2 regions of the Syntrophotalea acetylenivorans genome follow, and region 1 is predicted to be linked to the other one. Evidence: riboswitches for the same ligand, from Rfam matches in the RefSeq annotation. Region 1 holds a riboswitch; the other holds the start of a gene.
What was found. Region 1 has a riboswitch for S-adenosylmethionine ahead of metX (homoserine O-acetyltransferase MetX). Riboswitches for the same ligand answer to the same signal wherever they lie in the genome.

Region 1 (3,574 bases):
TCCGAGAAAAACAGCAGTTCGCCGTGATGGCCGCATAGCTATTATCGGCTCTGGCCCCTCCGGGCTTACCGTTGCCTTTATCCTGGCTGCCAACGGCTACGATGTGACGATTTTTGAATCCAAAGACAAGATTGGGGGTGTGCTCCGATACGGCATTCCCGATTTCCGTTTGCCCAAGGATTTGCTGGATAAATTGAAGAAACGCTTACTGGCACTGGGCGTTAAGTTTCGCCCCAACATGCTTGTCGGCCCCATTATTACTCTCGATGACCTGCTCAGCGATGCCTATTCCGCCGTGTTTGTCGGCACCGGGGTGTGGAACCCGCGCCCGTTGCGCATTAAAGGCGAAACTCTCGGCCATGTGCACTACGCTATCAACTACCTCAAAAGCCCTGAAGCCTATGAGCTTGGGAGGAAGGTTGTGGTAATTGGTGCGGGCAACGTAGCCATGGATGCCGCCCGAACCGCCCTGCGAAACGGTGCAACAGAGGTGAGTATACTGTATCGGCGGGGGTTGAATGCCATGTCTGCCACCCAGCATGAATATGACTACGCTCGTATAGAAGGCGTTTCATTCTCTTTCTTCCATGCCCCTGTGGAGATTACCGACAGCGGCGTGCAGTGCGTGCGAACCGAGTTTGTGGAAACTGAAGAAAACGGAAAGAGCCTTCGTACAGTTGAAGACTCTGGTGTGTTCATTTATGCCGATTCCGTCATTATTGCCGTGAGTCAGGCCCCCAGAAGCAATCTTAAGGGAATTGAAATCGGCAAAAGCGGACTGGTGATTACAGACGAAGTGGGTCGTACTACGCGCGAGGGCATTTTTGCTTCAGGTGATGTGGTGACAGGCGCAAAAACCGTTGCCGAGGCTGTGAGCTTGTCGAAAAAATCTGCGGCGGCAATAATGGAATATCTGGAGAGTAAAGCATAGCAAAACACTCGTCTCGAATAAGTTTCAATCATGCCTGTCTGCAACAGCGTTTCCTGTTGCAGACTCCCGTCGCCGATGCTGTCGCAGCGCAGTACCTGCCATTGTATTCTGGACAATCATCTGGTTGATTGAGTGTTTGGCGGATTGGTTCCGGACGGTCAGGAGGTCGCTAACCGATCGAGAAAGGCACTGATCAGGGGGGTGAACTTTTCCGGTTCGATCAGAAAAGAGTCGTGGCCGTAATCGGAATCGATCAGATGATATTCAACGGGTTTGTCGAGCTTTTTGAGCAGGGTCACCATCTCTTCGCTTTGCTGGGGCGGATAGAGCCAGTCGGAGCTGAAGGCGAACCACAGCGAGGGGCAATCGATCCGGGACAGAGCCTCTTCGCGATTGGCGAAATCCCAGGCCACATCGTAGAGGTCGAGAGCCTTGGCCAGGTAGAGAAAGGCGTTGGTGTCGAAACGGTCGATAAAGTTGCGCCCATTGTATTCGAGATAACGCTCCACCTCGAATTGGCCGAAAAAGTCGAACATGCCGTCCCTGGCTGAAAAACGCCGGCCGAACTTGAGGTTCATTGAGGCGTCGGACAAAAACGAGATGTGGCCGACGGCCCGGCCCAAAGCCAATCCCTCGGCTGGTGGATGCTCCGGCTTGTAATTCCCCTTTTTCCATAGCGGATCGTTAAAAATCGCCTGCCGGGCTAAAGCGTTGAGAGCGATGGCCATGGGCGAGGTGCGCCCGGTGCCGGCTATGGGGATGATGGAGCGCACTGTTTCGGGGTAGAGGACACCCCATTCCAGGGCCTGCATGGCCCCCATGCTGCCGCCGATGACGGTCAGCAAGGAGTCGAGGCCCAGATGGTCGATGAGCAGTTTCTGGGCGCGGACCATGTCGCGCACCATGATTACTGGAAAATTCAGCCGGTAGGGGCGGTTGGTGCGGGGGTTAATGCTGGTCGGCCCCGTTGAGCCGCCGCAGGAGCCGATAACGTTGCTGCAGACAATGAAATAGCGGTCGGTGTCGAGGACCTTGCCCGGCCCGATCATGTCGTCCCACCAGCCCGGTTTGCGGTCATCCGGGGTGTGTTTGCCGGCGGCGTGGGCGTCGCCCGTCCAGGCATGGGTGACCAAGATGGCGTTGGAACGGCTTGAATTGAGACAGCCGTAGGTCTCGTAAGCGAGGGTCAGGGGCGACCCGAGCAGGCGGCCGCTTTCCAAGGGCAACTCGACATCGAAGGTTGCGTATTCGGTTGTGACGATTCCTACCGACTGATCCAAGGCTTTATCGGTCTCCAAATAAATAAACGGCCCCTTTGCGCAATGCAGGAAGGGGCCGTTTATGTCTTGCATGAATACTATGCAGATCTCGGCTCCACCCTCATCTCTCCCCATGCGGGGCAGGAATTAGCACCTGGCATTCGCCTCCGGCGAATCGGTTGCTGTGGTTTCACAGGGCCTTCCCCTCCACCACTCTCGATAAAGATGTTGCTTGATATTAAATTGTTTGGTTCGTAACTCTAAAGGAGCCCCGGAAGAAAGTCAATCGCCTTTGCTTTGCCGGTATGGCAGGTTGGTGCTGTATCAAGGCAGGTCGAGGGGCTGCCCCTGGTCTGCCATTTCAACTAGACGGGCAAAGGTATAGCTGTCCAGGGTCTCAACCAGGCCGGCGCGGGCTTCTTGCCAGACCTTCTGCACTGAACAGTAGGCTTCCCGTTGGCAGGTCCCGGCTTCTTCGAGGCAGAGGTTGAGGTGGATATCCCCCTCCTCGGCCTTGATCACGTCGAGCAGGGTGATGCTGTCGGCGCTTTTGCTCAGGTAAAATCCGCCCCGCACGCCTCGGTGAGAGCCGACGATGCCGCTCTTGATCAACGGTTGCAGAATCTTGGTGAGAAAAGCCGGGGTGATCTCCTGTTCCCGGCAGATATCTTTTTTTAGTACGGTAGTGCCGGAAGGCTGCATCGCCATAAACATTACTGCACGAATGGCATATTCCGTCGCCCTTGTGATAACCACGAATCCTCCATAATCCTGCTTTTAATCGGTGACTTGTATGGTAAGCAATAACCTGCCGAGGCAATCTTTGTCAATGGCAAAGAAGGACAGGTCGGATAAAAGGCGCGATAAGGCTTGGTATGAATGTGAATTGTTGTGGGGGAGGAGGAGGTGTTTTGGTGGTCTGGGCTTGACAGGCGAGCATAAGGGCGACATATTTCGATAAATCACAAGGAAGGTGGCTGTATGGTTTGTTCGCAGGACAGTCCGCGGGTGGTTGGTCGCTTTGCACCGAGTCCCAGTGGGCCTCTTCATTTCGGTTCATTGGTGGCGGCAATCGGCAGCTACTGCCTGGCTCGTCAGAGTGGCGGATCCTGGCTGGTGCGTATCGAGGACCTTGATGCGCCGCGGGTGGTGGCGGGTGCTGCGGACCATATTTTACAGACTCTCGAAGCCTGTGGGCTGGAGTGGGACGGTCCGGTGCTTTATCAGAGCCGGCGGACCGATCGTTATCAGGCGGCTTTGGACCGTTTGCAGCAGAGTGGTTTGCTTTTTGCCTGTGGATGTTCTCGCAAGGAGGTGCTGGCCAGCGCTCCCCACGTTGGCGAGGAGGGTCCTGTTTATGCGGGTGTTTGCCGGGCCGGCTTGC
Region 2 (3,574 bases), 840 kb from region 1:
CAGGCGGATCTTGAGGGTCTTCATGCCTCGACTGAGCAGAAAAGCGTCAAAAGGTGCCAGTACGTTGCCGGCGGCATTCTGGTAATGTTTCAGGCGCCGGGCCAGATCGGCATCGGCGGTGACCGCCAGGCCGGCCAGCAGATCGGAATGCCCGCCGAGAAATTTGGTGGCGGAATGGACCACCACGTCAACGCCCAGTTCGAGAGGGCGCAGCAAGAGCGGCGTCATGAAGGTATTGTCGAGGATGGTCAGCAGGTTGTGATGCTGGGCCAATTCCACCATGGCCCGCAAACTGGTGATGCGGAACAGGGGATTGGAGGGCGTTTCGATGAAGATGGCCCGAGTCTCGGGGCGGATCGCCGCCGCAAACTTCGCGGCATCGGTGGTGTCGACAAAATCGACGGTGATGCCCTGCCGCGGCAGGACGGTACTCAGATAACGGTAACTCCCACCGTACAGATCCGATGAAGCCAGCAGATGGTCGCCGCTGTCGAGCAGGGCCAGCGCACCGGCAATCGCGGCCATACCCGAGGCATAGGCAAAGCCGGCCGTCCCGCCTTCCAGCAGGGCGATGGCATCTTCGACCTGCTCCCGGCTGGGATTGCCGCTGCGCGCATAATCGTAAGCCCCATCCCGGCCGCCATGCTGATGGTAGGTGGAGGCCGTATAGATGGGCACCGTCGCCGCGCCGGTAAAGGAATCTCGGTCCCGGCCCTGATGCACCAACAGGGTGGCGGGACGCAGGCCATCGGAATGGTTGCTTGAATAGTCAGTCATGTAGATACCTCGCCAAGAAAAAAATCTAACGCACTCACACTCAGCAATCAGCCTTCCAGCGCCTGGGCCAGGTCGGCAATAATGTCCTGAGGGTTTTCAATGCCGACCGACAACCTCAGCAGACTTTCACAGATGCCCAGCCTCAGTCTTTCAGGCTCGGGGATGTCGGCATGGGTCTGGACCGCCGGCAGGGTCATGAGGGATTCGACACCGCCCAAGCTCTCGGCAAAGCTGATCAACCGCAGTTTTTTGAGGACCTGGCGCGCGGTAGCTGGCGAATCGACCCGGAACGAGAGCATGCCACCAAAACCGCGCGTCTGCTCAAGGGACAAGGTATGGCCGGGATGGCCGGGCAGACCGGGATAATAAATCTCCTTCACCCGAGGATGCCCGTGCAGCCAATGTGCCACTTCCAGGGCATTCCGGCAGTGCCGCTCAAGGCGCAACGACAGAGTCTTGAGAGAGCGCAGCAACAGCCAGCAATCTTGGGGAGGGAGGATGGCCCCGGTGGAGTTCTGCAAAAAATAGAGCCGTTCGCCAAGTTCAGCGGTGCGGGCAATAAGCACTCCGGCACACAGATCGTTATGGCCACCAAAGTACTTGGTGGCTGAATAGACTACCACATCGGCACTGAACTCCAGGGGACGCTGCAACACCGGCGTCAGAAATGTGTTGTCAACGATGAACAGCAGGCCGTGGTTCTGGCAGAGTTCTCCCAAGGTTTGCAGATCGGCGACCCCCAGCAGGGGATTGCCGGGGGTTTCCACAAGCAGGGCGCGGCTCTGGGGCCGGATCGCCGCCGCCACCGCTGCCGCGTCGGTAGTATCCACATAACTAGCCATCACGCCGAGCTTGGCGAACACCTGGCCAAGAACCCGATATGTACCGCCGTACAGATCCCGGGAAACAACCAGGTGGTCACCGGCGGAAAAATGCAGAAACAGTGTGGTCAGGGCCGCCATGCCCGAGGCAAAAACCAGGCCGCGCGCTCCGCCTTCGAGGTCGGCCAGGGTTTCTTCCAGCACCTGGCGGGTAGGGTTGCCCGAGCGAGTGTAATCAAAGCCGGTGCTCTCCCCTACTCCCGGGTGCCGAAAGGTGGTGCTGGGATAGATCGGCAGGCTGATGCCGCCGGTATGAGTATCACGGCCGACTCCGCATTGCACCAGGCGGCTTTCCAGACTCAAATCCTGCTTGTTTTCTGTCATATTCTGCCCCTTTTTATTGCGCCGCATACAAAAAGCCCCTTCCTAAAATCACTGAGAAGGGGCTTCATCAAGACCAACCGTAAAAAGGAACGGTCCAGAGAAGCACCGTCCTCATCTTTCCCCCCAAACCCGCGGGGGCAGGAATTAGCACCTGACATTCGCACATCGCGAGCCGGTTGCTGTGGCATCATCGGGCCTGTCCCTCCGCCACTCTCCATAAAGACGCTGCTTGCTTTTACTATTCTTAAAAATCTATGCTGACCAACCCAGTTGTGTCAAGTATTTTTATCGGGCATCCAGTTAGTTTGTTTATCGTTTTCCTTGTTTTTCCTGGCGTCATCCCAACAAATCAGACCAAATATACTGCGAAAAAGCGCCTGTTGGGTATCATTCACCACAGGAGGGATTTTGCTTATGAAAAGGTCACGTTTTACCGATAGCCAGATTGCGTTTGCGCTTCTGCAGGCTGACATGACCTCCCCCCCCAAATAGGACGAGTCAAAACTGAAATTTTCGGGCAAAATGACCCTTTGGGAGAGGAGACGTTTTGCCATGAAGAAAACAAAATTCACCGATGAACAGATCGCGTTTGCGCTCAAGCAGGCAGAGCCAGGCACCAAGGTGGCTGAAGTTTGCCGGAAGATGGGTATCTCGGAAGCCACTTTCTACAGTTGGAAGAAGAAGTACGGCGGCCTTGGTGTCAGCGAACTGCGGCGGCTGAAGCAGCTTGAAGAAGAGAATCCGCAGCTCAAGAAGCTGGTAGCCGACCTGAGCCTCGACAAGCAGATGCTGCAGGATGTGCTGTCAAAAAAGTTCTAAAACCAGCCCAAAAGAGCCGCCAGGTGGATAGACTTGAACTGGCCTATCGTATTGGCAAACGCAGGGCCTGTGAGGTCGTGGGCCTGCAACGCTCGGTCTACTACTCGGTCTACTACTATAAATCGGTCAAGGATGATAGGGTTCTTCAGCAGCGTATCTGTGAGATTGCCGCGACCCGGATTCGTTACGGCTATTTGCGGATCCATGTGCTTTTAAGACGTGAGGGCTGGCACGTCAACCATAAGCGCGTCCATCGAATTTATTGTGAAGAAGGCCTGAACCTGCGACACAAAAGACCGAGGCGCCGCGTGGCGGCAGCCCATCGGGTGCAGCGGCCCGAAGTCTCTAAGATCGATCAGTACTGGTCCATGGATTTTGTGGCCGACAACTTGTTTAATGGCCGCCGAATCAGGGTCTTAACTGTCGTCGATAATTTGAGTCGTGAATGCCTCGCCATCCATGTGGATCGGGCAATTAAGGGGAAGCATATCGTTCAGGCCATGGAGAGGCTACGCCTTTTTACGGATCGCTGCCCTGAAAGGATTCAGGTCGACAACGGCTCGGAATTCATTTCCAAGGATCTGGATAAGTGGGCGTACGAAAACGGAGTCACTCTCGACTTCTCCAGGCCGGGAAAACCGACAGATAACGCTTTGATTGAGTCGTTCAACGGAAGCTTTCGCGATGAATGCCTCAACACCAACTGGTTTCTTTCAATTGACGATGCCAAGAAAAAGGTCGATGCTTGGCGGAGAGATTATAATGGGTTTCGC

Region 2: another riboswitch for S-adenosylmethionine. It lies ahead of A7E78_RS04550 (trans-sulfuration enzyme family protein); the one in region 1 lies ahead of metX (homoserine O-acetyltransferase MetX).

The regions. Positions count from the first base shown of each region.
Region 1 covers NZ_CP015519.1:1,830,120-1,833,693, reverse strand. Annotated here, with positions in the region: gene A7E78_RS08415 (NAD(P)-dependent oxidoreductase) at 1-931, shown strand, start outside; gene metX (homoserine O-acetyltransferase MetX) at 1,090-2,211, opposite strand; SAM riboswitch class I at 2,309-2,416, opposite strand; gene A7E78_RS08405 (RrF2 family transcriptional regulator) at 2,515-2,946, opposite strand; gene gluQRS (tRNA glutamyl-Q(34) synthetase GluQRS) at 3,172-3,574, shown strand, end outside.
Region 2 covers NZ_CP015519.1:988,380-991,953, forward strand. Annotated here, with positions in the region: gene A7E78_RS04545 (trans-sulfuration enzyme family protein) at 1-777, opposite strand, end outside; gene A7E78_RS04550 (trans-sulfuration enzyme family protein) at 825-1,982, opposite strand; SAM riboswitch class I at 2,091-2,205, opposite strand; one part of gene A7E78_RS04565 (IS3 family transposase) at 2,535-2,790, shown strand; one part of gene A7E78_RS04565 (IS3 family transposase) at 2,790-3,574, shown strand, end outside.